3 regions of the Micromonospora cynarisoli genome follow, and region 1 is predicted to be linked to each of the others. Evidence: riboswitches for the same ligand, from Rfam matches in the RefSeq annotation. Region 1 holds a riboswitch; each other region holds the start of a gene.
What was found. Region 1 has a riboswitch for cobalamin ahead of bluB (5,6-dimethylbenzimidazole synthase). Riboswitches for the same ligand answer to the same signal wherever they lie in the genome.
Positions count from the first base shown of each region.

Region 1 (9,551 bases):
CGACCCGGACAACGCTCTGGCCTGGCTCGACACCGAACGGCCCACCCTGGTCACCGTCGCAGCCCACACCGCCAACCACGGCTGGCCCACCCACACGACACGCCTCTCCCGCATCCTGTACCGCTACTTCGCCGGCGGTCACGGCAGCGACGCCGTCACCGTCCACAGCCACGCACACCACGCGGCCACGCACACCGACGACGTCACCGAGCAGGCCCACGCCCTGACCGATCTCGGCGTGGCCTATCTCTGGGTCGCCCGGTACGAGTCCGCCGTCGAGCACCTCACCACGGCCCTGCACCTGTTCGGCCAGACCGGGCACGGGTTCGGGCAGGCCCGGACCCACACCAACCTCGGCGTCGCCGAACAGCGGCTCGGCCACTACCGCAAGGCCGCCGCCCACTTCGCGCAGGCCCGGACCGCGCACCTGCGGGCCGGCGACCAGACCGGCCAGGCCCGCGCGTTGAGCAACCTCGGCGACGTCGAACAGCGGCTGGGCCACTACCGCAGGGCCGCCCGGCACCTCCGACAGGCACTCGCCCTGTACCGACGCAGCGGAGACCACGCCGGTGAGGCGGTGTCGCTGGCCAACCTCGCGGAGGTCGACACCCGATCGGGCCGGTACGGGGCGGCTGCGGAGAACCTCGACCGGGCGCTCGTCCTGTTCCGTCAGGCCGGTCACCGCAACGGTGAGGCCTGGGCGCTGGACGGGCTGGGCACCCTCCACCGGCACCTCGGACAGCCCACCGAGGCCGCCCGGCATCACCGGCAGGCCCTGACGATCCTGGAGATGACCGGCGACAGGCACGGCGCGGCGTGGGCGCTCAACGGGCTCGGCGAGGCCACGCTCGCCGCCGGCCACGCCTCCGACGCGCTCACCCACCACACTGCCGCCCACACCATCGCCGCCGAGATCGGCGCCCGGGACCAGCGGGCCCGCGCCCAGGCCGGGCTCGCCGGCGCCCACCGCGCCCTCGACCGGCGCGACCGGGCCCGTGACCACTACCAGCATGCCCTGGCCATCTACACGGACCTCGGCACTCCCGAAGCCGACCAGATCCGCGCCTGCCTCGCCGCCCTCGACGACGTGGGCCCCCACAGCTGACCGCGCGGTCTCCAGAGCCGCCCTGTTCTCCGGAGACCGCACGTTCCTGGCGGCTGGGATCACCCGCCGGCCCGTCGACATCCCGCTGGGGAACACGTCGGTGTGGGGCAGGTCGGATGGGTGTTGCCGGGTACGCAGACCGGTGGTTGCACGGGGTTGGCGTCGACGTCCGGTCGTTGGAGTCCGAGGTAGACGGTGGAGGCGGACACGCCGAGCACACCGACGTCCAGGGCGCACGTGTCCAGCCACAGCGTGGCGACCTGCCGGGTGCGGCAGACCTCCTGCGCCCACAGCCTGGTGTTCTGGTTGAGGTTGCCGGCGTAGAACGGTGCCGTCGGGTTGCCCACGGCGACGGTGGTGCAGGGTTGCAGCAGGGTGGCGGAGGGGCTGACCCGCCAACTGTTGCCGAACCTGTCGTAGAGGTCGGAATGGGAGAGCGGAACGCGCAGGGCGTCGCCGTCCCTGATCTGCAGGTAGTGGGGGTCGTCGTTGGGGTTGCCCAGGAGGCCGCGCACCGTCGGCGCCCCGGGTCCGACGCCGACGCCCAGGTCGAGGTACCCGGTGTTGGCGGTGGCGCGGACGCTGTTACCCGACGGGTCCTTGAACGTGTACACGTTGTTGACGCGGTCGATCGCCACCCCGTTGGGCAGCAGCAGTGACCCGCCGGTCGGCAGACTGGTGGTGGTGCCGTTCACCACCAGCCGCGTCCCGTCGCACAGCGCCAGCCTCGCGTTGCCCATCCTCAGCGCGACCGACCGGTTGACCGAGGTGTTGGGCCAGGTCGCGCCACCGGACGCCTTGCGGGTCTGCACCTCGAACGTCGAACCGGCCTGGGCCTCGACGAAGTCGCCCGTGGCCTGGAAGTCGTAGAACAGGCCACCGAACGTGTACTGGTGGGTGTCGCCGACGACCGCGGCGATGCGGCAGGCCGACGCCGCCGCCGGCCCCTGGACCGACTCGTTGATGACGACGGCCGGCGCCGGGCTCGACGGGACCGGACCCGGGGGGCCGAAGTTGAGGTTGTTCCGCTCACTGCTGAAGCCGAAGTTCTGACAGTCGGGCTTGACCGGGCTGCCGTCCTCGACGGTCGTCCGGACGTTGAAGCTCGCCTCGGGATTGAACCTCGCCGTGGAGCCGTGGCCGTAGCCGAACACGTTGAACTCGACCTGCGTCCACTCCGAGGCGGGTTCCTGGGGATCCGCTGGTGAAAGGTGGAGGATGCCCGCCCCCGTGGACGAGTAGATCCGTCCCGACCCGTCGTTGAAGGTGACGGTGTCGGTCTCCTGCCCATCGGCCGTCTTCGTGACCGCGCCGTCCAGTCGCAGCGCCGGCCTCGCCATGCTCTGGATCGGCAGGTAGGGAAGCTGGATCGCCTCGGTCTTGCGCGAGCAGTGAGTTTCGGAGTCGTCCGGGGCCTCGGTCCACCCCGGTGGGCACGGCTGGCCCGGGTCCGGGTTGTAGTGCAGCAGCCAGTACTCGACGTAGAGGCGGCTGGGACTGGGATCCGGATTGGGATTGCCGCCCCTGGTGCCGTCGTTGGCGAACACGAACTGCTTCCAGCCCCGGCACAGGCCGGCGGTCGGTGAGCCGTTGCACTCCTGGACCCTGAGGTGGTTGGTGTTGAGCTGAAACGAGTAGCTGCCCGGCATGGTCGGCCCGTCGGTCGGGACGCTGGTCACGCTCAGGTTCTGCTGGTTCACCTTCTCGAAACTGCCGGACGCGCGGGTGATCGGACCGGCACCCGCCGGTCTTCCCGTCACGATCCCGATCCCGCCACCGACGTCCCGCCGTGGAGCCTGTTCGAGGTTCGGGGCCATCGGGGCCGACGGCGGGGCCACACACCCGGTCTCCTGCCACACCAGCTCGGGATACGTTGCGGTGAAACAGCCCTGCGCCGACGGTCGCGGCACCCTCACCATCCTCGCATGCCAGCCCTGAAGATCCCCCTGGGCCGCCGGTGGCCTCTCCTCCCCGCTGGCATGCACCCCCATCCCCAGCAGGACCGCCGCGATCGCGATGCCCACCAGCCCGGACGGTGACCGGCGTTCTCGCGGTAGCAATCTCATCATCGTTCCCTCCCACCGCAGGTGGAATAGCTCGGCGCCCGTCCTCGGGGCGGGCCTCGCCGACGAGCGTCGCGCGCCGTCGGGCCGTACGGGGGAACCCCATACAAACCCATACCTGCCCGCCCTGACCGTTGCATCGACGTACCCGAATTAGCTGTTCGGTTGGTCGGTCACCCGTCGTAGCCACCGGTCGTGGTGCACCGCCTCGGCGAGGGGCCGGCGTCGTCGCCAGCCGTGCCGTTCCAGGTCGGGTACGGCCTCCAGGTGGGTGACCGGCCCGACGCAGAGCCAGGCCACCGGCCGGATGCCGGCCGGCACACCCAGCAGTTCGGCCAGGAACGACTCCCGGTAGAAGGAGACCCATCCGACGCCCAGCCCCTCGACTGTGGCGGCGAGCCACAGGTTCTGGATGGCCAGGCAGACCGAGTAGAGGCCGGCGTCGGCGATGGCGTGCCGCCCGAGCACCGCTGGGCCCCCGCGCTGCGGGTCGTACGTGACGACGATCGACAGCGTCGACTCCAGCACCCCGTCGATCTTGATGCGCGCGAACCGTTCGGCCGCCGCACCGTCCAGGGTGGCGGCGAACGTGGCCCGCTCGGTCTGCACGTGCCGGTGGAACCGGCGGCGGACGGCAGGGTCCCGCACCAGGACGAAGTCCCACGGCTGGGAGTGGCCGACGCTGGGCGCGGCGTGCGCGGCGTCGAGGATCCGGTGCAGGGTGTCGGCAGGCACCGGCTCCCCGGTGAACTGGGCCCGGACGTCCCGGCGGCGGTGGATGGCGTCGTAGAGTTCCACAGGCAGGCTCCCGCTGCGCTCGGCCCACCCTCGACGGATGGGCGGTCGACGCGAGGCCGGTCTTCGGACTCCCGGATCAACGCCGACCCGTCCGCCTTCCCAGCCGTACGGCCAGTGGCTGCGCTCCTCGCGCCTGGACGGTCGCTCCCCGGTCACCGCGGCGGGCCCGTGCCGGATTCACACCGGCTTCCCGATTCTCCCCGCACCGCGGGGCACCTCGCACGATCATGCCGCCGCCGATGCTAACCCGCGTCGCCGGGCCTGGTCGCTGTCTTCTTGCGCGGGGCGTTGAACGCCAAGGCCCACGCCTGTAGCCTGCTCACCCCTCGCCCCGGTCATCTGACCATCACCACCCCGCCGGCGACACCCCTCACCACCCGGGGACAAGGATGGCCGCCGCCACGAGCAGGAACGTCGGCCACGTCGCAGCCGTGCCGAGCAGAACCGCCGACCTGACCCGGCTCATCTCCAACAGCCCCCAGAGCACGAACGCCCCCACGACGCCTCTGACAAGCTCTGACAGGCGACCAGGCGAGTGGTCAGCACCGCACCGGCACGGCCAGGAGCAGCCGACGTCGGCGTCGCGGGTGGCGGACCCTCGCTCATCCGGCTCCGCCCACCTGAGGATCAACGGCGGTCACGACACACTGTGGGCAGCCGGTTCCACCAGCGTCCTCGCGACGTTCGGAAGGCAACCGGTCAGGGCTGGAGGTTCTCCAGGTCGGTGAGCAGCTTCGGGTGGGTCGGCGTCCAGCCGAGGGTCGCCCGGGTGTGTGCGCTCGACGACGGCTGATCGGCGGCGAAGATTTCGCCAAGCGGGCCGAACGTCTCCTCGGGCATCTGCTGCACCGGCAGGCCGAGCCGCCGCCCGATGACCTCGGCGATATCCCGCACCGCGTCGCCCTCGTCGTCCACCGCGTGCCAGGCGGTGCCGGCCGGCGCGTTCTCCAGGGCGAGCCGGAACAGCACGGCGGCGTCGACCGCGTGCACGGCCGGCCAGCGCTGGGTGCCGTCGCCCGGGTAGCCGGAGACGCCCGACTGCCGGGCAAGCTGGGTGAGCAGCCCGGCGAAGCCGCCCTCGCCGTGGTTGTGCACCGTGCGGGGCAGCCGGATCGATGAGCTGCGGACACCCTGAGAGGCCAACGCCAAGATCGAATTTACGGTACGCCCGCGGCCCCCGACCGGGCCCTCGAGCGGCAGCGGGTCGTCCTCGGTCGAGAGCCGGCCGGCCACCCAGGGCGTGCCGGAAACCGTCACGAGCGGACGGTCACTGCCGATCAGTTCCTCGCCCAGAGCGGTGAGCGCCGCGGTCTCCTCGGCGACCGCCGCGGCCACCGCCTCGGGGCTGCTGAAGTCATTGCTGAAGGCGAGGTGGATCACGCCGTCGGAGCGGGCCGCGCCGGCTCGCACGACGTCGAGGTCGGCCAGGCCGCCCCGGAGCGTCTCGGCGCCGGCTGCCTCGGCAGCCTTGGCCGAGGTGTCGGAGCGGGTGAGCGCGAGCACCCGGTGCCCGTGTGCGAGCAGTTCGGCGACGACCGCCGAACCGATCAGCCCGGTGCCGCCGGTGATGAAGACCTGCATGGACGCTCCCGAAAGTGATGGGACTCTTGTCCCGTCACCGTAGCACGTGACGGGACAAGAGTCCCATCACTTATGATGGACGACATGGCACGTTGGGAACCGGGAGCACGCGAGCGGCTGATCGTCGCCGCCGTCGACCTGTTCGCCGAGCGGGGCTACGACGCCACCACGGTCGCGCAGATCGCCGAGCGGGCCGGCGTCACCAAGAGCACGTTCTTCCGGCACTTCCCCGACAAGCGCGAGCTGCTGGCAGCCGGGCAGGAGACGCTGAGCCGGCTGCTGGCGGAGGGCATCACCGAGGCGCCGGCCGACGCTACCCCGCTTGAGGCGGTCGCGGCCGGCCTGCAGCGGGCGTCCGACGCGATGGGCCCGCTCAACCGCGAGATCGGACCCCGACTCAAAGCGGCAGTCGCGGCGAGCACCGAACTGCAGGAGCGCGACGCCCTCAAGAGCGTGAGCATGGCCGCCGCGATGACCGCCGCCCTGACCGCCCGCGGTGTCCCCGACGCGGCCGCGGCACTGGCCGGGGAGCTGGGCTTGCTCGCGTTCAAGCGGGGCTACGCCGAGTGGGCCGACACCGACGCCGACCACGGGCTGGCCCGCTACACGCTGGCCGCCCTGAGCGAGCTGCGCGCGGTGACCGCGACACTCGGCTGAGCCGGCGTGCGGATCTCGGGCCGGTCTCCGGCCCTGCGCGTCGGGCACCGGCCGGCCCGCCGAACCGGCCAGCCATGAGCAGCAGCACCGGCCTTCCTGCGGACCGCACAAGGTCGGCGACCCGGCGGGAGGTGGGCCGACCAGGCAGCATACGATCGATTTCCCTACCGACCAGGTAGGGTTTCAGGTCCCTGGGTGGGCATCCTTGGAGGCTAACGGTGAGTGGAACACCCGCGTCGAAGCAGTCGGCACCGCTGCGAAAGCTCGGCTTCCTGACCATCGGCCTGTTCGACGAGGCCGACCCCCGCACCGGCCACGAGGCGACACTCCAGCTCATCGAGTTGGGCGAGCAACTCGGCTTCGACAGCACCTGGGTACGCCACCGCCACCTCCAGTACGGCATCTCCTCACCGATCGCCGTCCTGGCGGCGGCCTCACAGCGGACCCGGCACATCGAGCTCGGCACCGCGGTCATCCCGCTCGGCTGGGAGAACCCGCTGCGGCTGGCCGAGGACCTGGCCACGGTCGACATCCTCTCCGGCGAGCGCCTGAACCCCGGGGTGAGCGTCGGCCCACCGATGCACTACGACCGGGTCCGCCGATCGCTCTACCCGGACACCGCCGAGGCGGAGGACTTCAGCTACACGCGGGTACGACGGCTGCTCGACCTCGTTCGCGGTGAGCCGGCCAGCGACGTCGAGGGCTTCGAGGGTTTCGAACAGTTCTCCCGCCGGGTGCAACCGCACTCCCCCGGCCTGGCCGCCCGGATGTGGTACGGCGCCGGCAGCCTCCACTCCGCCCGCTGGGCCGGCGAGCAGGGCATGAACCTGCTCACCAGCAGCGTGGTCAAGGCCGAGGAGTCCACCGACTTCACCGAGATCCAGCTCTCACACATCCGGACGTTCCGCGCCCACCACCCCGACGGCGGACGGGCTCGTGTCTCACAGGGACTCGTCGTCATCCCCACCGACACCGCCACCCCGACCCAACGTGCCCGCTACGAGGAGTACGCCCGGCAACGCACGCCCCGAACCGCGTCACCCCAGGGTCCGGCCCGGATGATGTTCGCCCCCGACCTCGTCGGCCCGTCGGAGCTGATCGCCGAACGACTGCTCGACAACGTCGCGTTCCGCGAGGTCGACGAGGTTGCGTTCGCCCTGCCCTTCACCTTCACGCCTGCCGACTACGCGCAGATCCTCACCGACATGGCGACCCGGCTCGGCCCCGCGCTCGGGTGGCACCCCAGCCGCTGACGCGGGCCGGCCAGGTTGAGCAGGGAGCCCACTGCCCGGCCTGCGTCGCAGGTCTCTGGTCCGGATTCTCCCCGCGCGGCCCACGGAACAGGGTGGACTGCCTCCGGTCAGCCGTAGTCTGTGTTCGTGAGCGACACCGACCGGGAGACTCTCCGTACCGTCTTCGGGCAGGACGCCGCCCGCTACGACCGCGCCCGGCCCGGCTATCCGGACCGGCTGTTCGACGATCTGGCGCGAATCGCCGGCCTCGACGCCGGCGCGCGGGTGCTGGAGATCGGCAGCGGCACCGGCCAGGCCACGCGGGTGCTCGCGGAACGCGGTTACGCCGTCCACGCCGTCGAGCTGAGCGCGGAGATGGCGGCCGTCGCGGTCCACAATCTGCGTGGCCTCCCGAACGTCACGGTCGAGGTGGCCGCGTTCGAGGAGTGGGTGGCCCCGGTGACGCCGTTCGACCTGGTCCTCGCGGCTACCGCGTTCCACTGGATCGACCCGGACATCCGGGTGGGCAGGGCGGCGGACGTGCTGCGGCCGGGCGGCACCCTGGCCGTCATCCACACCGAGCATGTGGCGGGCGGCACCGAACGGTTCTTCGTCGACGTGCAGGGCTGCTACGAGCGGTTCGACCCGAGAACGCCGCCGGGCCTACGCCTCACGCCGGCCGCCGACCATCCTCGCGACTCGGCGGAGATCGACCAGTCCGGACGTTTCGGTCCGGTCGAGTTCCTCCGGTACGAGTGGGAGCAGTCGTACACCACCGCAACCTACCTGGACCTGCTGATGACCTACTCCGGCACCCGCTCGCTTCCGCAGCCCGACCGCGACCGCCTGCTGGCCTGCATCGGTGGCCTCATCGACCGTGCGCACGAGGGTGTCGTCACCAAGCGGTACCTCACGCAACTCACCCTCGCCCACCGGGTGTCCTGACACCTGCGCTACGACCGGCCGGCATGCTGGCCGGAGTACCGGCCGCTCAGCCAGCACCTGCTGGCCATGCTCGACACCGCCGCCGAGTACGGCGACCACGGGCACCTGGCCCCGCTGGCGGATGCCGCCGCCGGTGTGGCCAGGGCCTTCAACCACAGCGGCGAGAGCGGGGCCGGCGGGAGGCGCCTCAGCGGAGCGGCTGGGCACCGATGACGGACAGCATCTGGAGCTTCTCGTAGCTCTCGCTGCCGGGAACGGCGGTGTAGACCATCAGCGAGTGGGCCTGGTCCGGGTCGACCAGCCGCTGGCAGTTCAACTCCAGCGCGCCGACCTCAGGGTGGACGAAGTGCTTGACCCCGTGCGGACGTACCCCGATCTCGTGGTCGTCCCACACCCGGCGGAACTCCTCGCTGGCGGCCAGCAGCAGTCCGGCCAGGTACGCCGCCCGCGACTCCGGGCCCCGGAGGGTGACCAGCTGACGTAGCCCGGAGACGTACATGCGGGTCAGGAAGGCGTGCTCGGTGGGCGCGTAGAAGCGACGGACGGCGGGGTCGGTGAACCACCGGTAGCCCGCGCTGCGGGCCGGCCCGGTGTAGCGGGTGGTGTCACCGGTGAGCGCGACGCCCATCGGGGACTGCCGCAGGGTCTCGCCCAGCTCGGTGACGATCTCGGCGGGGGTGTCGTCCAGCCGGTCCAGCACCCGCAGCAGACCGGGACTGATGTGGTCGTTGGAGGTGCCCCTGGGGGGCGGTTGGTGGCCGGCGAGGCGGAACAGGTGGTCGCGCTCGTCGATCGACAGGTGCAGGCCCTGGGCGATCGAGGCGAGCATCCGCTGCGACGGTTGCGGGCCGCGTTCCCGCTCCAGCCGGGAGTAGTAGTCGGTCGACATGTGGCACAACCCGGCGACCTCCTCGCGGCGTAGCCCGTTCGTCCGGCGGCGCTGCCCACGGGGCAGTCCGACGTCCTCCGGTTGCAGGGCCTCACGCCGGTTACGGAGGAACTCCGCCAGCCCACTGCGATCGATCACGACGCCTCCCTCCGGGTACCGCCATGTTTCTACCGGCCAGGGGAGGACGTAGCCACGCCCCGCCGATCCCCCTTTCCGGCTGCGGGTCCGCCGAGGGTGGGATCGGTAGGCCGTGGTTACCGCCCCGCTTCCGACCGACGATC
Region 1 is NZ_CP130426.1:2,116,573-2,126,123, forward strand. Features, by position in the region: gene Q2K16_RS08650 (tetratricopeptide repeat protein) at 1-1,105, shown strand, start outside; gene Q2K16_RS08655 (hypothetical protein) at 1,165-2,865, opposite strand; gene bluB (5,6-dimethylbenzimidazole synthase) at 3,322-3,966, opposite strand; cobalamin riboswitch at 4,004-4,201, opposite strand; gene Q2K16_RS08665 (SDR family oxidoreductase) at 4,666-5,547, opposite strand; gene Q2K16_RS08670 (TetR/AcrR family transcriptional regulator) at 5,632-6,204, shown strand; gene Q2K16_RS08675 (LLM class flavin-dependent oxidoreductase) at 6,423-7,457, shown strand; gene Q2K16_RS08680 (class I SAM-dependent methyltransferase) at 7,584-8,381, shown strand; gene Q2K16_RS08685 (helix-turn-helix transcriptional regulator) at 8,569-9,408, opposite strand.

Region 2 (9,551 bases), 1.8 Mb from region 1:
AGCATCAACGGCGTCACCTCGGGCCAGGTCAGCGGACTGACCGGCGGATAGAGCAACTCCGGGGTGATCGAGCCGGCGAGCAGCGTCAACCCGGCGGCGGCGAGGCCACACCCGGCCACCAGCAGCTCGGCGGCACGCCACCGGTCCGGTCGGTAGCGGCTACGGCGCACCCGACGGCCGGCCAACAGCATCCCGGTCACGGCGACGACCAGGCCGGCGAGGAGCATCGGCAGGCCCAGGTAACCGGACCTGGTGGAGTCGAGCAGCCCGTACGTGCCGGCGCACACACCGACCAGCCCGCCGAGCACCAGCGCCCCCGTCGTGGCGCGCTGACCGGCCGGCACCGCCGCGGTGCGGCCGTAGCCGCGCGAGTCCATCGCCGCCGCCAGCGCCAACGACCGGTCCAGGGCATCGGCCAGCACCGGCAGGGCGATCCCCCGCAGCGCACGCATGCCCCGGCCGGTCGCGCCGCGCAGCCGACGCGCCCGACGTACCCGCAGCACGCTCTCCACCAGTTGCGGCGCGACCGACAACGCCACCACCACGGCCGTGCCCACCGCGTACAGCGCCCCGGGCACCGCCTTGAGGAGCCGTTTCGGGTTGGCCAACGCGTTGGCGGCACCGAGGCAGACCAGCATCGTGGCCAGCCGCAGCCCGTCATAGAAGCCACCGAGGACCTGCTCGACGGCGACCGGCCCGAACAACCGGATGCCCGCCGCCCACTCGGGCAGCGGGATCTCCGGTAGCGACACCAGCAGATGCTCGCCCTGCCCGCCACCGAAAACGATCCGGAACACCACCCGCATCGTGATGATCACCGCACCGAGGACGAGGTACATCCGGAACGCCAGCGCCCACGGTGCGTCGGTGCGCCGCCGCAGCACCGCCAGCGCGGCGACGGCGACGAGCAGCGCCAACAGCAACGGATTGGTGGTGTGGCTGGCCGCCGTGGCCAGGCCGAGCGCCCACAACCACCACGCGCCCGGATGCAACCCCCGCGGCAGCCGGGCGGCCGACCAGTGACGCGGTCCGCGCCCCGGGTCGGCCGCCGCCGCGTCAACCCCGTCCCGACGCTCAGTCATCGGGATCGACGGCACGGCGTCGCCGGGCGGTGACCACGCCACCGGCGGCGAGCACGGCCAGCAGCACCGCCCCGGCGACCGTGCCCAGCGGCAGCCCACCGTCCCCGCTGTCGGAAGCGGCGATCTCGGTCGCCGGCACGCCGGCCGCACCGCCCGATGAGCCGACGACGCCACCGGGCGTCGTCGCCGGCACCGACGTCGGGGATGTCGCCGGCACACCGGCTGACGCCGTGCCCTCCGCGATGGCGCTCGGTGTGCCGGCGGGAGGAAGGGTCGTGGTGTGACCGGCCCCGCCGGCCGGTGGCACGACCGGACCGCCACCTGCGGCAGCCGGTGGCGCGGCCGGCCCGCCACCGGCCGCCGGTGGTGTCGGCGGCGGCGGTGGTGGAGGAGGCGTGGGGGCCGGCCGTTTCGGCGTGACCCCCGGCCTCGGGGCGTCACTGGCGTCGCGGTTGAGCGAGAAGGACCAGCCCTCGAAGCTGCCGGCCGGCGGCTTACGGTTGAGCACGCCCTTGTCGCTGTACGCCCAACCACCCCCGTTCGCGGCATGCCAGTACGACCAGTAGGCGCTGGCCGGCGGGGTGTCCACGCACTTCTCCGAGGCCGCCGACGGCTTGCCGTCGATCCGGCAGATGAACCCCTCACCCCAACGCAGCGTGCCGGTGACCTCGAAACCGGCGTTCTTGAGCGCCGCGAGACCGGTGGCCTGGGTGCCGGAGGCGCAGCGCACCACCGTGCCGCCGCCCAACTCGTGGAAGTCGACCACGACGGTGACCCCCGAGGCGTCCGGGCAGTAGCCGGCCGACCCGGCAGCCACCGCCGGGCTGCCCGGCCAGGACACGGTGCTCACCGCGGTGAGCACGACCACCGCCGCGGCGTGAGCGGCCCGGCTGCTCATTGCGCCCGCCGTCGACGTCCGAGCACCAACAGCACCACACCGCCGCCGATCAGCAGCAGCGCGACCAGCACGTACCCGACGATCGCCACGCCGGTGGTGGGCAGACCGGGCAGTGCGGGAGCGGCCGGGGTGGTGCTCGGTGCGGCGGTGCCGGTCGGCGACACGGTGGGGGAGGGCGTCGCCGGGCTGCCGGTGGCACTCGGGCTCGGACCGGCCGGGCCCGTCGCCGTCGGCGTCGGTACGGCCGTCGGTGTGGGGGACACGGTCGGCGTGGGAGTCGCGGTGCCGCTCGGCGTCGGCGACGTCGGCGGCAGGTCGAGACCGATGCGGCCCAGCGGCACCTGGGCGAGCCCGAGCAGGGCCTGCGCGGTGGCCCTGCGCCACTGGTCCCGGTCGGTGTCCGCGATCCCCGCCGCGACAGCGCCGGTGAACGACTCGGCGTGATAGGCGATCGCGCCCGCGTCACCGGCGGCAGCACCACCGTTCGCCGTCGTGAGCTGCAACTGCGTCACCGCGTGGGCGGCCCGCGCGGCCTGGCTGTCCCGGCCGGCGGCGGCGAGCGCCTGCCCGGCCAGCCCGGTGCTGTTGGAGTTCGCGCCGGTGGTCGGGCCGGAACCGCCGAACGAGCCGTCGGCGTGCTGCTGACCCACCAACCAGTCCGCGCCCCGGCGGGCGGCGTCGGAGGCACCGGTGGCACCGGAGTCGGCGGCGGCCAGCAACGCCTGCACGGCCATCGCCGTGGAGTCGACGTCGAGGGTCGCGCCCGGCTGCTCGTCGCAGGACGGCGAGGGACCGTCCGCGGTGTCCGGGTAGAGCCGGAAGCCGCCCGCCGCACACTGCTGCCGGACGAGGAAGTCGACGGTGTCCTGGGGCAGGTCACCGCTGCGGGCCAGACCCAGCACGGCGAAGGACTGGTCGAAGGTGTTGCTGGCGTCCGGTCCGCTGTCAGCCGTGGTGCGACTGGTGATCCGTCCCCGCTGGTGGCCGGCGTCCACCCCGGCGACCAGGGACAGGGTCACCGCCCGCAGGTCGTACCCGCCGAAGTCGGTGGGATCGGCGCCGGCGGCGGACGCGACGTAGAGCAGCTTCGCGGTGGCCCCACCGTCGGTGAAACCCTCGATGCCCCAGTCGTCGTAGCTGTTGTACGACCGGACGTGCGCGGCGACCTGCCCGGTCGCCGCCTGACGCGTCGACACCGACCCGCCGGTGGCGGACATCGCGATGATGCCGTCGATGGTCAGGCCCCAGTCCTGACCGCCGAACGGTCCCGGCAACGTGCCGTCGGTGAACTCACCTGCCAACCACGAGGTGGCGTCACGCGCGGCGGCGGCATCAGCCGGGGTGGGCGCGGCCACCCCGACCAGGGGCACGGTGGAGGCCGTGACGACAGTCGTCACCACGATCGCGCCGAGACCGGTGGCGAGACGCCGGGACAGAAGCATGGCATTGCCTTTCACAGAGCGGTCGGTGAGAACTCCGGACCACACCCCCGGACACGTCACCCCGCTCCGCGTACTGCGGTGAGCGGGGTGAACGGACCGTCGACGGCAGCCCGGACCTCACCCTGTAAACCTCGACAGTGGAAGCCGCTCGTCCCGGGCGGGGCATTCCGGCTCGCGAGAGGACACTCGCTCACGGCTGCGGGTCAGCGCCGGCTTCTACCGGCTTCCCCCCACACGGGACGTATGCAGTTGTATACCCGGCGCACCGGATGCCGACACGCTACCGCCCTGGCGTCGCAGGACGCCAGGGCGGCCGCCGGCAGCCGACGCGCCGGTCACACCAGGATCAGGGAACAGCGATGCTCGGCGGTGCGCCCGCCCCGAACGACCAGCCCTCGACACTGCCCGGCGCCGGGTTGTAGCTGCTCGCGCCCGAGGAACTGTAGGACCACGACCCGCCTGCCGGGGCATGCCAGTACGACCAGTAGGCGGTGGCCGGCGGCGTGTTGACACACGGCTCGGTCGTGGAAGTGGGCTGGCCGTTGATCCGGCAGACGAACGCCAGACCCCAGCGCGAGGTGCCGGTCACCGTGAAACCGGCCCCCTGCAGGGCGGCCACCCCGGTGGCCGGGTCGCCCAGGGCGCACGCGACCTGCACACCCCCGCCGAGCGCGGCGAAGTCGACCACAACGGTGACCCCTGAGGTGCCGGTGCAGGCGGCGGCGTGCGCCGCCTGCGGCGCGGGCTCCACGGCGGTCAGAGCGACGGCGGCGACGGCGGCGGCCACCAGGCCGGCGAGCCGTACGCGGACGATGGATCGGAGACGGAACACAGGTCCTCCCAGGTTCAGGTCGGGGCGACAGGTCACGGACAGGTGAGGACCGGCGCGCCGGAACCGGCGGCCGCAGCGGAGAGGGTGGCATAGCCGTCCCCGGTCAGGCCCAGGACGGCCTGGCCGGTGGCGCGGGTGGCGGTGGCCGGGTCGAAGGTGCCGCCGTCGAGGTCGACCGCGCCCCGGTCGGCCGGCACCCCGCCGCAACCCACCTGCAGGCTGACCAGGAACGCCCGTGCCCGCGCCCAGGCCAACGGCCGGTGGCCGGTGCGGAGCGCCTGCGCGGCGAGCCCGGTGCTGTTGGCGTTCGGGACACCCGACGAGTCGGCGAAGCTACCGTTGACGCCCTGCACCGACACCAGCCAGCGCAGCCCGGCCGCAGCGGCCGCCGGGCGGCCCGCCGCCTGGAGCGCCTGCACCGCCAGCGCGGTGGCGTCCACATCGGAGACACACACCGGCTCGGCGGGCAGCAGCGGGTATCCGCCGTCCGGGCAGCGGGTCCCGGCCAGCCAGGTGGCGGCGGTCGCAGGCGCGCCCTGCACCGTGCGGTCCAGGGCGAGGATCGCCAAGGACTGGCTGAACGCATTGCTGTAGTTCCCGTACGCCGACCGGTCGGTGAACCGGCCGCTGGGCGATTCCAGCCCCCGTAGCCGGGCGATCAGGTCGACCCCACCGACGTCGGTCGGGTCGCCCCCGCGTACCTGCACGGCGAGGGCGAGCTTCGCGGTCGCGCCGGCGTACGCCTCGGTGCCGCCGTCACCGACGTAACCGTCGCGGACGTCCGGCCGGGTGACCCAGTCCAGTGCCTGCGCCCCGAAGTCGTCGGCGACACCGGCGGCGGCGAAGGCGAACACCGCGTCGAGGGTCAACCCCTGGTCGGGGTAGGCGACGCCGTCGAAGACCACCTCGAATCGTTCGCCGTCGACGAGCTGCCGCGCGAGCCAGCCGGCGGCGGCCCCGGCCCGGTCGACACCGGGGTGCGCGGGCGCAGCGGTCGCAGGTGCGGCGAGGGGAAGAGCGGCGATTACGCCGCAGAACAGGGCGAGCAGGCGGTGCCGGCTCAGGCGGACGACCATCGGAAGCGCCTTTCCGGCCCGGCGGTCGTCAGAACCCGGGCGACCACCACCGGCAGGCAGGATCGACCGGCCTCCGACCCGTGGGCCACGACGGGTGGGGAACGGAAATCACGCGTGCGGCGGGTATTCGGGCTCGCCGTCAGGGTGTCTGCCACCTCGACGACCTACCGTTGCGGGCCAGCGCCGGACTTCGACCGGACTTCCCCCACGCACACGCGTTGATGGAGTTGTCGCGACAGTCTGATCTCCCACGACGGCGGATGTCAATCCGCCACCGATCAAACACCTACGGTGACAGTCGGCGTGATCGTTGCTCCCTGCGGGCTCACGCCGGTCATCGACCGGCAGACGCACGATGACCTGGTGAACGAGCTGGGCATCCGGCAGCCACGGACCAGTCGACGACGTGGTGCGGGCTGCGGCACGGCGCTGGCGTTACTCCCGATCTTTGCGGCTCTTCACGATGAAGCCATCCTGCTGTCATATTCATCGAAGATGTTAAGTGCATCTGCTGTCGATGGTGACCTGGAGGCATGGCATGTCAGGACCGACCACGAAGACGCCCAGGCAGGCCCGACCCTGGGTGCGTGCCGTGACGCTGGCCCTCGCCACGTTCGTCGGCGCAGCCCTCTCGGCGGGCATCGGGGGAACGGCGTCGGCGACGCCGCCGGGCATCCCGTCGAAGGCGACGGCGCAGTCGCAGCTCAACGCTCTCACCGTCGCCGCCGAGGGTTCCACAAGCGGCTACTCCCGGGACCTGTTCCCGCACTGGATCACCGTCAGCGGCAGCTGCGACACCCGTGAGCAGATCCTCAAACGCGACGGCACGTCGGTCGTGGTCAACTCCTCCTGCCAGGCCACGTCGGGCCGCTGGTACAGCCCGTACGACGGGGCGACCTGGACCGCCGCGTCGGACGTCGACATCGACCACGTGGTCCCCCTGGCCGAGGCGTGGCGCTCCGGGGCGAGTTCCTGGACGACCAGCCGCCGGCAGAGCTTCGCCAACGACCTGTCCGGCCCGCAGTTGATCGCGGTGACCGACAACGTCAACCAGTCCAAGAGCGACCAGGACCCGTCGACGTGGCAGCCGCCGCTGTCGGCCTACCGGTGCACCTACAGCAAGATGTGGATCACCGTGAAGTACACCTGGGGCCTACGGCTGCAATCATCGGAGAAGTCCGCCCTGCAGACCATGCTCAACACCTGCTCCTCCTGAACGCCCGCCCACAGCGTGCACGGGCACCTGCCGAACCAGGACACGGCCCGCCGGCAGCGCCGCTGGTGCGTCCCTCCGGTATCTGCCGACGCAACAGCCGTTCACCGAGCGGGCGGCTGACCGGTGGTCGCCGCGGCCTGCGGCTCCGCGGCGTCGCGCGCCGAGCCGGCCGTGGTGTCCGGGCTCGCCGCGGTCTGCAACTGGTACGACCGGTAGGTCAGCCAGAGCGCCACCAACCCGGCGACGGCTGCCGCCACACTGGCGATCTGGTCGGCCAGGTCCGGGCCGAGCGCCAACACCCCGACGACGATGACCAGGACCGCCAACCCGCCGAGCGCCACCGTGCGGACCTGCTGCTGGGCCAGGTGCGCCGTCCAACGGCGCGGCATCACCCTGATCACCAACTCCGCCAGGATGATGCCGGCCATCACCAGGATCGGCACCTGCCACGGCTCGACCTTCACGGACCCTCCTCCACCCGGTCTGCGGTCATCCGAGCGCCGCCTTCATGGCGGCGATGAACTCCGAGGTCAGGTCGGACTCACCGCGCAGCATCCGGGCGGTGTGGTCGACGAAGACCTCGGCGAACGTGCGGTATCCCGGGTGCATCGGCCGGGGCCGGGCATTCTCCACCGCACCGCGTAGTGCTTCCAGGTGTGGGATGACCGCCTGAAGGTTCCTGTCGTTGTACGCCTCGGCCAGGGTCGGGGCGAAGCCGTGCCCGGCGAGGATCTTCTGGGCCGCGGTGCCGGTCATGAAGTCGATGAACCGCCGGGCCTGGTCGGGGTGGGGGCAGGTGCGCGCCAGGGCGAGGCTCTGCCCACCGAGCACCCCGGACTTCAGCGGGTACACCGTGATCTTTCCGGCCAGCAGGTCAGGGTCCTTACGCTGCTGGAGTTCGCGGTACTTCACCGGCCAGTTACGCATGAACGTCGGCTTGTCCTCAACGAACGTGTCCAGGCTCGCGTTCTCGTCGCTGGAAAGCCGGACCTTCCCGGCCCCGATGGCCGCCTGCAACGGTTGCAGCGCTCTCTGCCAGGGTTTCAGCTCGAACAGGAGCTCACCGGTCGAGCTGAGCAGGTCAGGATTCACCGACAGGGCGTGCTCCAGGATGTTGACCAGGAAACCCTCGTTGTAGTTCGACGAGTTGGGGCGCAGTTGGCCGACGAACGAGCCCTTGTCGGCGAGGGTGTCGAGCACGACCGACAAGTTCACCTCATCGGGCCGCCCGGTCCCGGGGTTGCGCCAGAACAGCATGCCGACGTCGGTGTTGAGCGGTGCGGCCCAGTAGCTGTTGGGGGTGTCGTCGACCTGGTGGAGGTTCTTCACCGACGTCAGGAAGTTCGGGTCGGTCAACCGGATCGGGGTGATCAGCTTCTGCGCGGCGAACTCGGGGATGTCGACGACGTCGAGGTTGAGGATGTCGGCACTGCCGTTCCGGGCTGCCGTCAACAGCCTCGTGCGCTCGTCGCCTGAACCGCCCTCGACCTCGTCGGTGAACCGGGCCGGGGTGTCGGGGTTGGCCTGGTTCCACATGTCCATCAGCAGCTTCCGTGCCCCGGTGGGGTCGGCGCCGGTGGCGAGTCGAAGCTCGACCGGTGGCGGACGATGTCCGCCCGGCAGCAGGTAGACCGCCGCAGCGCTCACTGCGCCACAGGTCAGCACCCCGCTGAGAAAGGAGCGCCGCGAGTACTGCCCGGACATGGTGCGGACTCCTTCGATCCAGGTCGGTCACACGTATGCAACGAGTCATTCATCACATTACGCTTTGGTGCTGGTGAATGCCGTGCCGGCCGGGAGCCGTCGGCGAAGATCGCACTGTCGGAAACCGGATTCGTGCTGCCCGACTTCGCTGTTCCCCTATGACGACGCAATTATCGACACTGGGATGTGCGGCGACGAGGCGACGTTGTCGCGCCGGTGGATCGGCGCGGGCACGTCACGCCACGTCAACCGGCCGCCTTCTGCCCGACGCCCCACCAGGCCAGCAGACGTCGCGCGAAGGCGCGGGTCGCGACGTCGCTGACGGTCATCCCGAAGTGGCCACGGATCTCCGCCGACAGGTACGAGCCAAGATCCTCCGCGCCGGCACCGGCGGTCAGCCTCGACAGCAGCGGTGCGATCAGGCAGTCGTACTCGTCGACGTTCGTCCGTGGGTCGTGGACGCCTACGACATCCCAGGCGTTGAGCAGCCGGCGAAGGCCGACCGTTCGCCGCGCCGCGCTGCCATGGCCACGCTCGTGAGGTCACCCCCCGACGGAGCCGGCACGCGGGAAAGGTGGTCACGGCACAGCCGGCGGACCGAAGCCGCCAGTTCCTGGTTGCCGCGTCCCCCGTCCTGATCCCACTGGTCGACCAGCACGAGCAGGTCCGTGAACGGGCTGTGCCGGATCTCGTCGAGGTCCCCATGCTCGGAGACGAAGGCGGAGGCGCACTCGCTGACGGTGCGTTCGTCGATCTCACCGTCGACCAGTCGTTGCGCCAGCGTGGCCAGCCAGGTGTCCGCCGCTTCCGCCGCGGACGGAACGCCTACGCCCACCTCGGCGAGGGCGGCGGGCAGCAGTTCGCCCACCAGTCGGGTGTCGGTGCCGTCGAGTCCGGCCAGTTCACGCAGGGCCGGCCCGTCGTGCCCCTCGGCGAGCCAGTCCGCCGCTTACCAGGGCATCCGCTCGACCACCACGCTGCCCAGCACGTACTCGGCGGCAACCAGGTCCGGCGGCCTGCTCACCGGCCGGTCGCCGTTCCCGCTGGGCCGCGCGGATCGGCGTGCGGGCGCGGCCGACGCGGTTTCGGTTGCTGGTCGAACTCCGCCGGGTGGCGGGCCGGCACGGTCGCGCGGGCCGGCCACGGCCGGTCGAGGATGCACGAGTGTCGCTCTGTCATGCCTTATATCCCCTCCGAGCCGACACGTCGACCGTTCATGCCGCATACGGTGCCAGTGCTGACCATCCCTCATCAATCGGCAGAGCCCTGACCTGCCCACTTTTGCCCGTGATCGGACTACA
Region 2 is NZ_CP130426.1:270,173-279,723, forward strand. Features, by position in the region: gene Q2K16_RS00980 (CbiQ family ECF transporter T component) at 1-1,082, opposite strand, end outside; gene Q2K16_RS00985 (hypothetical protein) at 1,075-1,980, opposite strand; gene Q2K16_RS00990 (prenyltransferase/squalene oxidase repeat-containing protein) at 1,977-3,422, opposite strand; cobalamin riboswitch at 3,562-3,675, opposite strand; gene Q2K16_RS00995 (hypothetical protein) at 3,769-4,254, opposite strand; gene Q2K16_RS01000 (peptidase) at 4,287-5,330, opposite strand; cobalamin riboswitch at 5,432-5,559, opposite strand; gene Q2K16_RS01005 (HNH endonuclease family protein) at 5,869-6,546, shown strand; gene Q2K16_RS01010 (hypothetical protein) at 6,648-7,010, opposite strand; gene Q2K16_RS01015 (extracellular solute-binding protein) at 7,036-8,250, opposite strand; gene Q2K16_RS01020 (hypothetical protein) at 8,714-9,118, opposite strand.
Region 2: it holds a riboswitch for cobalamin, as region 1 does, so the genes downstream of both, Q2K16_RS01000 (peptidase) here and bluB (5,6-dimethylbenzimidazole synthase) in region 1, are expected to answer to the same signal.

Region 3 (9,551 bases), 700 kb from region 1:
CGGTGTCGCCTTGGCCGGGTCGCCCGGGACGGGCACCGGCCTGCTCGGCCGCCCCGTCGTCGGGGCGTCCCGACCGGCCGTCGGCGCGGTGCCCGCCGTCCGACCCGCCGTCGGCGGCGCGGTCCGGCCACCTGTCGTCCACGGCCGGCGGGAAGGTCGGACCGGTCCGGGCGCGCGGGTCGTCGTGGCCCGGCGGTCCGGCGGCGTCCTGCGGCCCACCGGCCGTGTCCGGTGGCTGCGGCCCCGACCCGCCGCCGGGGCCGCCCGCCGAGGGACCACCCGGACCGCCGGCACCGTCCGGGCCGCCGGGGTCGCCCGGACCGCTCGAGCCGGTGTCCGGTGGATCGTCGTCGGGATGCTCGTCGCGGGCCCGCTGCAACGCCTCGTCGAGGCGCTTCTCGTCCAGGCCCGGGGTGTCGAACGGGTCACGGCGACGGCGGTGCGGCAGGGCCAGCCGGGCGGCGACCCGGACGTCGTCGGCGGTCACCCGGTCCCGGCCCTGCCAGGCGGCGTGCGCGACGGCGGTCCGGGCGGTGACGATGTCGGCGCGCATCCCGTCCACGTCGAACGCGGCGCACACCTCGGCGATCTGCCGCAACGCGCCGTCGGGCAGCAGCACCCCGTCGAGCCGGTCCCGGGCGGCGGCCACCCGGGCGGCCACCTCGGCGTCGGCGGCGGCCCACCGGGCGGCGAACCCGGCCGGGTCCGCGTCGGCGGCGAGCCGACGACGCACCACCTCCACCCGGACCACCGGATCACGGCTGGCCGCCACCTCGACGGTGAGCCCGAACCGGTCGAGCAGTTGCGGACGCAGCTCACCCTCCTCCGGGTTCATCGTGCCGACCAGCAGGAACCGGGCGGCGTGACTGACCGAGACCCCCTCCCGCTCGACGTGGCAGCGGCCCATCGCTGCGGCGTCCAGGAGCAGGTCGACCAGGTGGTCGTGGAGCAGGTTCACCTCGTCGACGTAGAGCACCCCCCGGTGGGCGGCGGCGAGCAGGCCCGGCTCGAAGGCGCGTACCCCCTCGGCGAGGGCCTTCTCCAGGTCGAGGGAGCCGACCACCCGGTCCTCGGCGGCGCCGACCGGCAGCTCCACCAGCCGGGCCGGGCGGCGCTCCACCGGAGCGGCGGCCGGGTCGTCGTGCCCGGCGGCGGCCGGGTGCGGGCCGTCCGGGCAGGTCGGGTCGGGGGCGGCCGGGTCACAACCGAACCGGCACCCGGCGACCCGGTCCACCGGCGGAAGCAGGGCGGCCAGCGCCCGCACGGCGGTGGACTTGGCGGTGCCCTTCTCGCCCCGCACCAGCACCCCGCCGATCGCCGGGCTGACCGCGTTGAGCAGCAGCGCCAGCCGCATGTCGTCCATCCCGAGCACGGCCGAGAAGGGAAACCCGCTCACTGAGCCACCCCCGTTCGCGACTGCGGGGCTCGCAAACCCGGCTCACTCCTCGCGCTCACTGACGTTCCTCCAGGTCGCCCTCGGTGGCCAGGTACGTCTCCCGCAGCCGGTCCAGGGTGGTGGGGTCGGGGGCGGCCCACAGGCCGCGTTCGGCGGCCTCCAGGAGCCGTTCGGTGATGCCGCGCAGCGCCCACGGGTTGGACCGCTCCAGGAACTCCCGGGTCTGCCCGTCGAACAGGTACGCCTCGGCGAGGCGCTCGTACATCCAGTCGTCGACGACCCCGGCGGTGGCGTCGTAGCCGAACAGGTAGTCCACGGTGGCGGCCAGCTCGAACGCGCCCTTGTAGCCGTGCCGGCGCATCGCCGCGATCCACTTCGGGTTGACCACCCTCGCCCGGAACACCCGCCGGGTCTCCTCACCGAGGGTGCGGGTGCGCACGTCGTGCGGCATCGCCGAGTCGCCCACGTACGCGGCCGGGGCAGCCCCGGTGAGGTGACGCACCATCGCCACCATCCCGCCGTGGTACTGGAAGTAGTCGTCGGAGTCGACGATGTCGTGCTCGCGGGTGTCCTGGTTCTTCGCCGCCACCGCGATCCGGGCGAAGGAGCGTTCCATGTCGGCCCGCGCCTCCCGCCCGTCCAGGCCCCGGCCGTAGGCGTAGCCGCCCCAGACGGCGTACACCTCGGCCAGGTCGGCGTCGGTGCGCCAGTTCCGGGCGTCGATCAGCGGCAGCAGCCCCGCCCCGTACGCCCCGGGTTTGGAGCCGAAGATCCGGGCGGTGGCCCGCCGCTCGTCGCCGTGCGTGGCGAGGTCGGCGGCCACGTGCGCGCGCAGGTAGTTGTCCCCGGCCGGCTCGTCGAGGGCGGCGACCAGCCGTACCGCGTCGTCGAGGAGGGCGACGACGTGCGGGAACGCGTCGCGGAAGAAGCCGGAGATGCGGACCGTGACGTCGACCCGGGGCCGGCCCAGTTCCGCCACCGGCACCACCTCGACGCCGGTGACCCGCCGCGACCGGTCGTCCCACACCGGCCGGCAGCCGAGCAGGGCCAGCACCTCGGCGATGTCGTCGCCCTGGGTACGCATGGCGCTGGTGCCCCACACGGTCAGCCCGACCGAACGCGGGTACTCCCCGGTGTCGGCGAGATAGCGGGCGAGCAGCGAGTCGGCCAGCGCCACCCCGACGTCCCAGGCGTTGCGGCTGGGAATCGCCTTCGGGTCGACGGAGTAGAAGTTTCGGCCGGTGGGCAGCACGTTGACCAGCCCCCGGGTGGGCGACCCGGACGGTCCGGGCGGCACGAACCGGCCGGCGAGCGCGCCGAGGGTGTTGGTGATCTCGTCGGTGGTGCGGTCCAGCCGGGGCACCACCTCGCGGGCGGCGAACCGCAGCACCTCGGCCGCGTCGGGGCAGGACCGGCCGGTCACCTCCGTGACCACCGCGTCGGCGCGGTCGGGCTCCCAGCCGAGGGTCTCCATGCCGAGGACGAGCCGTCGGGCCAGCGCCTCGATCAGGTCCACCGCGTCGGCGGCGGTGACCGCCGGCCCGTCGACGACGTCGGTCAGCGCCGCCGGCACCGCCGCCCGCGCCCCGGGCTCGGCGAGCAGCGCCTGCTCGTCGAGGCCGTAGCCGGCGGCGAGGGCCTGCCGCAGGCCGGGCAGGGCGCGGCTGCCGCCCCACACCTGCGGGGCGCGCAGCACGGCCAGGACGAGGTTGACCCGGGCCTCACCGGTGGGCACCCCGGCCAGGACGTGCAGCCCGTCGCGGATCTGCACGTCCTTGACCTCGCACAGGTAGCCGTCGAGGTGCAGCACGAAGTCGTCGAAGTCGTCGGCGGCGGGCATCGCCTCGGTGTGCAGGTCGTGGTGGAGTTCGGCGGCGCGCACCAGCTCCCAGATCTGCCCCCGGACCACCGGCACCTTCGCCGGGTCGAGGGCCTGCACGGTGGCGTACTCGTCCAGCAGTTGTTCGAGTTTCGCCAGTTCGCCGTAGGTCTCGGCGCGGGCCATCGGGGGCACCAGGTGGTCGACCACCACGGCGTGCGCCCGCCGCTTGGCCTGGGTGCCCTCGCCGGGGTCGTTGACGATGAACGGGTAGACCAGCGGCAGGTCACCGAGGACGGCGTCGGGGGCACAGTCGGCGGCCAGGCCGAGGCCCTTGCCGGGCAGCCATTCCAGGGTGCCGTGCTTGCCGAGGTGCACCACCGCGTCGGCGCCGAAGCCGCCGTCGCCGACCGGCGCGGCCAGCCACCGGTACGCGGCGAGGTAGTGGTGGCTGGGCGGCAGGTCGGGGTCGTGGTAGATGGCGATCGGGTTCTCGCCGAAGCCGCGCGGCGGCTGGATCAGCAGGGTGACGTTGCCGAACCGCAGCCCGGCCAGGACGATGTCCCCGTCGTCGGTGTAGAGCTGGCCGGGTGGCTCACCCCAGTGTTCCCGCATCCGGTCCCGCAGGTCGACCGGCACCTGGTCGAACCAACGCCGGTAGGTCTCCCCCGGCACCCGGGCCTCGGCGGCGGCCAACTGTTCCGGGGTGAGCCACTCGACGTCGTGGCCCCCGGCGGCGATCAGCGCGTGGATCAGCGCGTCCCCGTCGGTGGGCGGTGGCGCGTCGCCGAGGTGGTATCCGTCGGCGGCGAGGGCGGCGAGCAGGCGGACCGCCGAGGCGGGGGTGTCCAGGCCGACGGCGTTGCCGACCCGGGAGTGCTTCGTCGGGTAGGAGCTGAGCACGATCGCCACCCGCTTGCCGGAGTTGGGCAGGTGCCGCAGCCGGGCCTGCCGGACGGCGATCCCGGCGACCCGGGCGGCCCGCTCGGCGTCGGCGGCGTAGACCGACAGCCCGTCGGCGTCGATCCGTTTGAACGAGAACGGCACGGTGACGATCCGGCCGTCGAACTCGGGGATGGCCACCTGCATGGCCGCGTCCAGCGGGGACAGCCCGGCGTCGCTTGCCGCCCACTGCTCCCGGGTGCTGGTCAGGCAGAGCGCCTGGATCACCGGCACGTCGAGGGCGGCGAGCGCGCCGACGTCCCAGGCGTCCTCGTCTCCCCCGCCGGAGGCGTCGGCGGCGACCGTCCCCCCGGCGGCGAGGACGGTGACGACGAGCGCGTCGCAGCGGGCGAAGAGGTCCAGCGGCCCGTTGCCGGGGGTGAGCCCGCGCAGCGAGCCGCAGAAGATCGGCAGCGGCTCGCCGCCGGCCGCGTCGACCGCGTCGGCCAGGGTCTGCACGAAACCGGTGTTGCCGGCCAGCGCGTGCGCCCGGTAGAACACGATCCCCACCGTGGGCCGCCCGCCGTCCTGCCGCCCGGCCGCCGGGTCCGCCTGGTCGACCGTGGTGGTCGGGCGGCGGTGGTCGAGGATGCCGTACGGCGGGGTGGGGGTGGGCGGGTCGAAGCCCTCACCGGTGAGCAGGACCGTGTCGGACAGGAACCGGGCGAGCTGGGCGAGGTTCTCCGCACCCCCTTCGACCAGGTAGGACAGCGCTTCGGTGGCCACCCCGGAGGCCACCGTGGAGGCCGCCATCAGCTCCGCGTCGGGCACCGCCTCGCCGCCGAGCACGATCGTGGGGACCCCGGAGCCGAGCACCGCCGCGAGGCCGTCCGGCCACGCCTGCCGCCCGCCGAGCAGCCGTACGACGGCCAGGTCGACCCCGTCGAGCAGGGCCGGCACGGCGGCCACGTCGACCCGGGTGGGGTTGGCGAGGCGGTAGTCGGCGGCGCTGGCGCGGGCGGCGAGCAGATCGGTGTCGGCGGTCGACAGCAGCAGGATGCGCACGTTCAGCTCCGGAGAGTGACGTCCGGCTCGACGACGGGGCCGGGCCGAGCGGGGCGGGAGGGACGTCGGTCAGCGGCGGAGGTACGACGCGCCCCGCCGACGGCGGGGCACCCGGACCGTCCGTCAGCGGTACGTGGCAGGCCGACCGCCCCGACGACGGCCGGGGACGGCGGAGGGGGTGGGGGCACGCGGCGGCGCGGGCTCGACGGCGATGCGGGAATCACCGACCGTCATCGGGTCGGCAGTGACGCTGCGCGTCATCGGGGTCCTCCTCGGGTGTCCACGCCCTGGGGTTCTCCGACGGCCGAAGTATCCTGGCTCCCGGATCGACGCTCACCCCCGGCCTTCCAACCGTGCACGCACGGTCGTGACCCACGAGGGGGGATCGCTCCCCGGTGACAGTGGCGGGACCGCGTCGGAGTCGCACCGACTTCCTTCACTGCCGTCAGGCCGCGAATGCTGCCACACTCCTCACCCCGAGGTCAACGGCGGCCAACGGCCCCACGACGGCACCGATCGACCCCCGTGGCGAGGCCGCCGGCCACCCGCCCGAGAGGGTCCGCGTCCGCCCACCGGCCGGCGCGGAGCTGGTCCGGACGGCCCGTTGCCCGGTGGTCGGGACACCTCTCCCGGACGCTGTCGGGCTGAGGGGTCAGCGGAGGCGACGCTCGGGGTGGGCCCGGTTCCAGGCCCGCATCCGCTCCGGGTATCCGGTCTTCGCCGCCTCGTAGAGGGGCACCGCGTGCCGGTGGGCCAGTTTCGCCGCCGTACGGGGGGAGCCGGTGCGGCGGCGGATCCACTCCCCGTCGTGCGCGATCGCCACCACCGTGGTGTCGGTGGCGGTCGTCTCGGGTTCGAGATAGAACTCCACCCCCCGGTGGGCGGCCACGAAGTCCGCCAACGCGGTCAGGTCGTCCCGGGTGGCCTCCCGGTCGAGCTTGGTCGGGATGCCCTCGTCGGCCCGGGGCCGCCGGCTGAACCAGCCCATCTGCCCGTTCCTCTCCTCGGCGTCCCTCCAGTGGAGCACCCCCACCTGGGTGGGCGCTGCGAGCCCGGTGACAGCCGGCTGAGCGGCCCGTTCACCGCCGGTCGAGGGCGGCCGGTTCGTCGGGGGTGGGACGTAGAACGCGGCGGCGGCACCGGGGAACGGCCGCGCACCCGATACCGGCGGGGCCGACGCCTGTCAGTTTTCCGGTACCGGACCGGCGGAGTGCTGCGGGCCGGTGCCGGCCGGCGGACGGGTCGCCGGCACCAGCGCCAGGGTGGGGATCAGCAGCACCGGCACCACCAGCAGGGCGTGCAGGATGCCGATGTGGTCGCCGAGCAGGCCGAGCAGCGGCGGGCTGGCCAGGAACGACGTGTAGCCGAGCACCGCGACGACGCTGACCCGGGCGGGGGCGCGTTCCTCGTCGTCGGCGGCGGCGCTCATCCCGACCGGGAAGCCGAGCGACGCGCCGAGCCCCCAGAGGACCACGCCGACGACGGCGAGCGGCCCGGAGCCGGCCAGCACCGCCAGCAGGGAGCCGGCGGCGGCCAGCAGGATCGTGCCGATCAGCACCGGCACCCGGCCCCAACGGTCGATGGCCACGGTGCCGGCGGTCCGGCCGATGGTCATACCGGCGACGAAGACCCCGAAGGCGGCGGCCCCGGCGGCCTCGCTGACCCCGTAGCCGTCGACGAAGGCGACCGCCAGCCAGTCGTTGGCGCTGCCCTCGGTGAACGCCATGACCAGCACCAGCGCGCCGATGAGCAGGGTGCGCGGCTCCCGCCAGGCCGCGAGCAGGCCACCCCGGCGGGTCGACGCGGCGCCGTCGGCGGTCGAGGCGGCCGGGGTGGGCAGGAAGTTGCGCGCCCCCAGCAGGGTGCCGCCGAGCACCACCGCCGCCAGCACCGCCAGGTGCACGGTGATCGGCACGCCGAGCCGGGCCGCGCCCGCGCCGAGCCCGGCGCCGGCCACCGAGCCGAGGCTCCAGGCGGCGTGGAAGCGGGGCAGGATGGTGCGGCCGAGCCGTTTCTCCACCGCCGCGCCCTCGACGTTCATCCCCACGTCGCAGGTGCCGGAGCCGTAGCCGAGGGCGAACAGGCCGACCGCGACGCCGGGCAGCGAGCCGAGCGGTGCGGCGACACCCACCCCGACCAGCCCGACCGCCACCAGCACGGTCGAGGTGGCGACGGTGCGGGCCGGCCCGAGCCGCTGGGTCACCAGGCCGGCGGTGGTCAGCGCCAGCACCGCGCCCCCGGACATGGCCAGTAGCAGCAGTCCGAGCCGGCCGGCGCTGAGCCCGAGCGCGTCGCGGACCGCCGGGATCCGGGAGAACCAGGTGGCCACGGCGAGGCCGTTGAGGGCGAAGACCACCGCGACACCGTTGCGGGCGGCCCGTACCACACCGGGCGGGACGGTTCGGTTCTCGGTCGCGGTGTTCACGGCGCGCGGTCCTCTTCCTGTGGCGTCACTTTCCCGTGTGGCCGTTCCCCCGGCCCGGTGTGTCCCGGCCGACCCCGACGTCCCACCGCTTGATCTCACACCGCTTTCGTCACGGCCACAAGCGCAATGTGCTCCTTACCGCAGCGGCACGGCCGGACGACGATGGCGCGGCACCGGTCGGCGAGGCCAGCCTGCTGCTCGCCCAGCCCTGGCTCCTCCCCACCGCCACCGGCCTGCGGTGGGGCGCGATGTGCCACCGACCGGTATGCCTGTCCACCGCTGGGGTGCCTGCCCTCCCGCTACCCCGGCGGTCGACCGGGCCCCCGCGACGACGGGCCGCCCGGATCCCGCAGCAGTCCCCGCTCACGGTCCGCTCAGGACACGTGGGCCAGGTAGGCGTCGATGGTGGCGGTGAGGATGTCCGGGCCGGGGCGGGACCAGAGCGCCGCCTGGAACACCTCGACCTCGACCGGCCCGGAGTACCCGGCGGCGTCGACCGCCTCGCGCAGCCGGCGCAGCTCCACACAGCCCTCGCCGGGCAGCGCCCGACCGAGCAGCACCCCCTCCGGCAGCGGGGTCACCCAGTCCGCCGCCTGGAACGCGGCGATCCTCCCGCCGGCCCGGGCGATCTGCGCGTACACCGTGTCGTCCCACCAGACGTGGTAGGTGTCCACCACCACGCCGACCACGGCGGGGTCGAACCGTTCGGCGATGTCGAGGGCCTGGCCGAGGGTGGCGACGACGCACCGGTCGGCGCTGAACATCGGGTGCAGCGGTTCGATGGCGAGGCGTACCCCGGCTGCCGTGGCCTCGTCGACGAGCGCGGCGACGGCGTCGGCGACCTGCCGGCGGGCCCCGTCGACGTCACGGCTGCCCGGTGGGAGTCCACCGGAGACCAGCACCAGCTCCCGGGTGCCGAGGGTGGCCGCCTCCTCGATGGCCCGCCGGTTCTCGTCCCACCAGTCGGGGGTGGTGAAGAACCCGCCCCGGCACAGTGAGGTGACGGTCAGCCCGGCGGCGCGGACCAGCTTGGCGGCCCGGTCGGGCCCGTACTCCTGGACGGGTTCCCGCCACAGGCCGATGCCGGGCACCCCGGCCGCCGCGCAGCCGGCGACGGCCGCCTCCAGCGGCCAGTGCTGGGCGGTGGCCTGGTTGAACGAGAACCGTTCCAGCCCCGGCGTCGCCACCACCCGGGCCGCCTCGTCGGGCGGTCTCGGGCCGGCACCGGACGGCGTGGGGGCGGTCACTGGGCCACCCCGGCCACGGTGAAGTAGGCCCGGGCCCGCGCGGCGGCCAGGTCGGCGTCGGGCAGCAGCCCGGCGGCGTCGGCGAGGACGAGCAGCCGGGCCAGGTGCGCCGGGGACCGGCCGGACTGCTGCCCGGCCAGCATGGTGAAGTGCTCCTGGTGCCCGGCCAGCCAGGCCAGGAACACGATGCCGGTCTTGTAGAACCAGGTCGGCGCGGCGAACAGGTGCCGGGCCAGCGGCAGGGTCGGGGCGAACACCGCGTCGTAGCGGTCCAGGTCACCGGCGTCGAGGGCGGCGAGCGCGGCGGCGGCGGCCGGCGCGATGGCCGCGAAGACGCCGAGCAGGGCGTCGGAGTGGCCCTGCTCGTCGCCCCGGATCAGCTCCGGGTAGTGGAAGTCGTCACCGGTGTAGAGGCGCACCCCGGCGGGCAGGCGGCGGCGCAACGCGACCTCCCGGTCGGCGTCGAGCAGGGACACCTTGATCCCGTCGACCCTGCCCTGGTGCTGTTTGACCAGGTGCAGCACCGTCTCGGTGGCCTCGTCGAGGTCGGTCGAGCCCCAGTAGCCGGTCAGCGCCGGGTCGAACATGTCGCCGAGCCAGTGCAGCACCACCGGCTGGTCGGCGGCGGTGAGCAGGTCGTCGTACACCCGCAGGTAGTCGTCGGGGCCGGTGGCGGCGGCGGCCAGGTGCCGGCTGCACATCAGCACCGGGCGGGCG
Region 3 is NZ_CP130426.1:1,420,855-1,430,405, forward strand. Features, by position in the region: partial or broken gene Q2K16_RS05980 (putative cobaltochelatase) at 1-1,455, opposite strand, end outside; gene cobN (cobaltochelatase subunit CobN) at 1,452-5,162, opposite strand; cobalamin riboswitch at 5,470-5,599, opposite strand; gene Q2K16_RS05990 (hypothetical protein) at 5,815-6,150, opposite strand; gene Q2K16_RS05995 (MFS transporter) at 6,346-7,587, opposite strand; gene Q2K16_RS06000 (sugar phosphate isomerase/epimerase family protein) at 7,962-8,759, opposite strand; gene Q2K16_RS06005 (dihydrodipicolinate synthase family protein) at 8,831-9,551, opposite strand, start outside.
Region 3: it holds a riboswitch for cobalamin, as region 1 does, so the genes downstream of both, cobN (cobaltochelatase subunit CobN) here and bluB (5,6-dimethylbenzimidazole synthase) in region 1, are expected to answer to the same signal.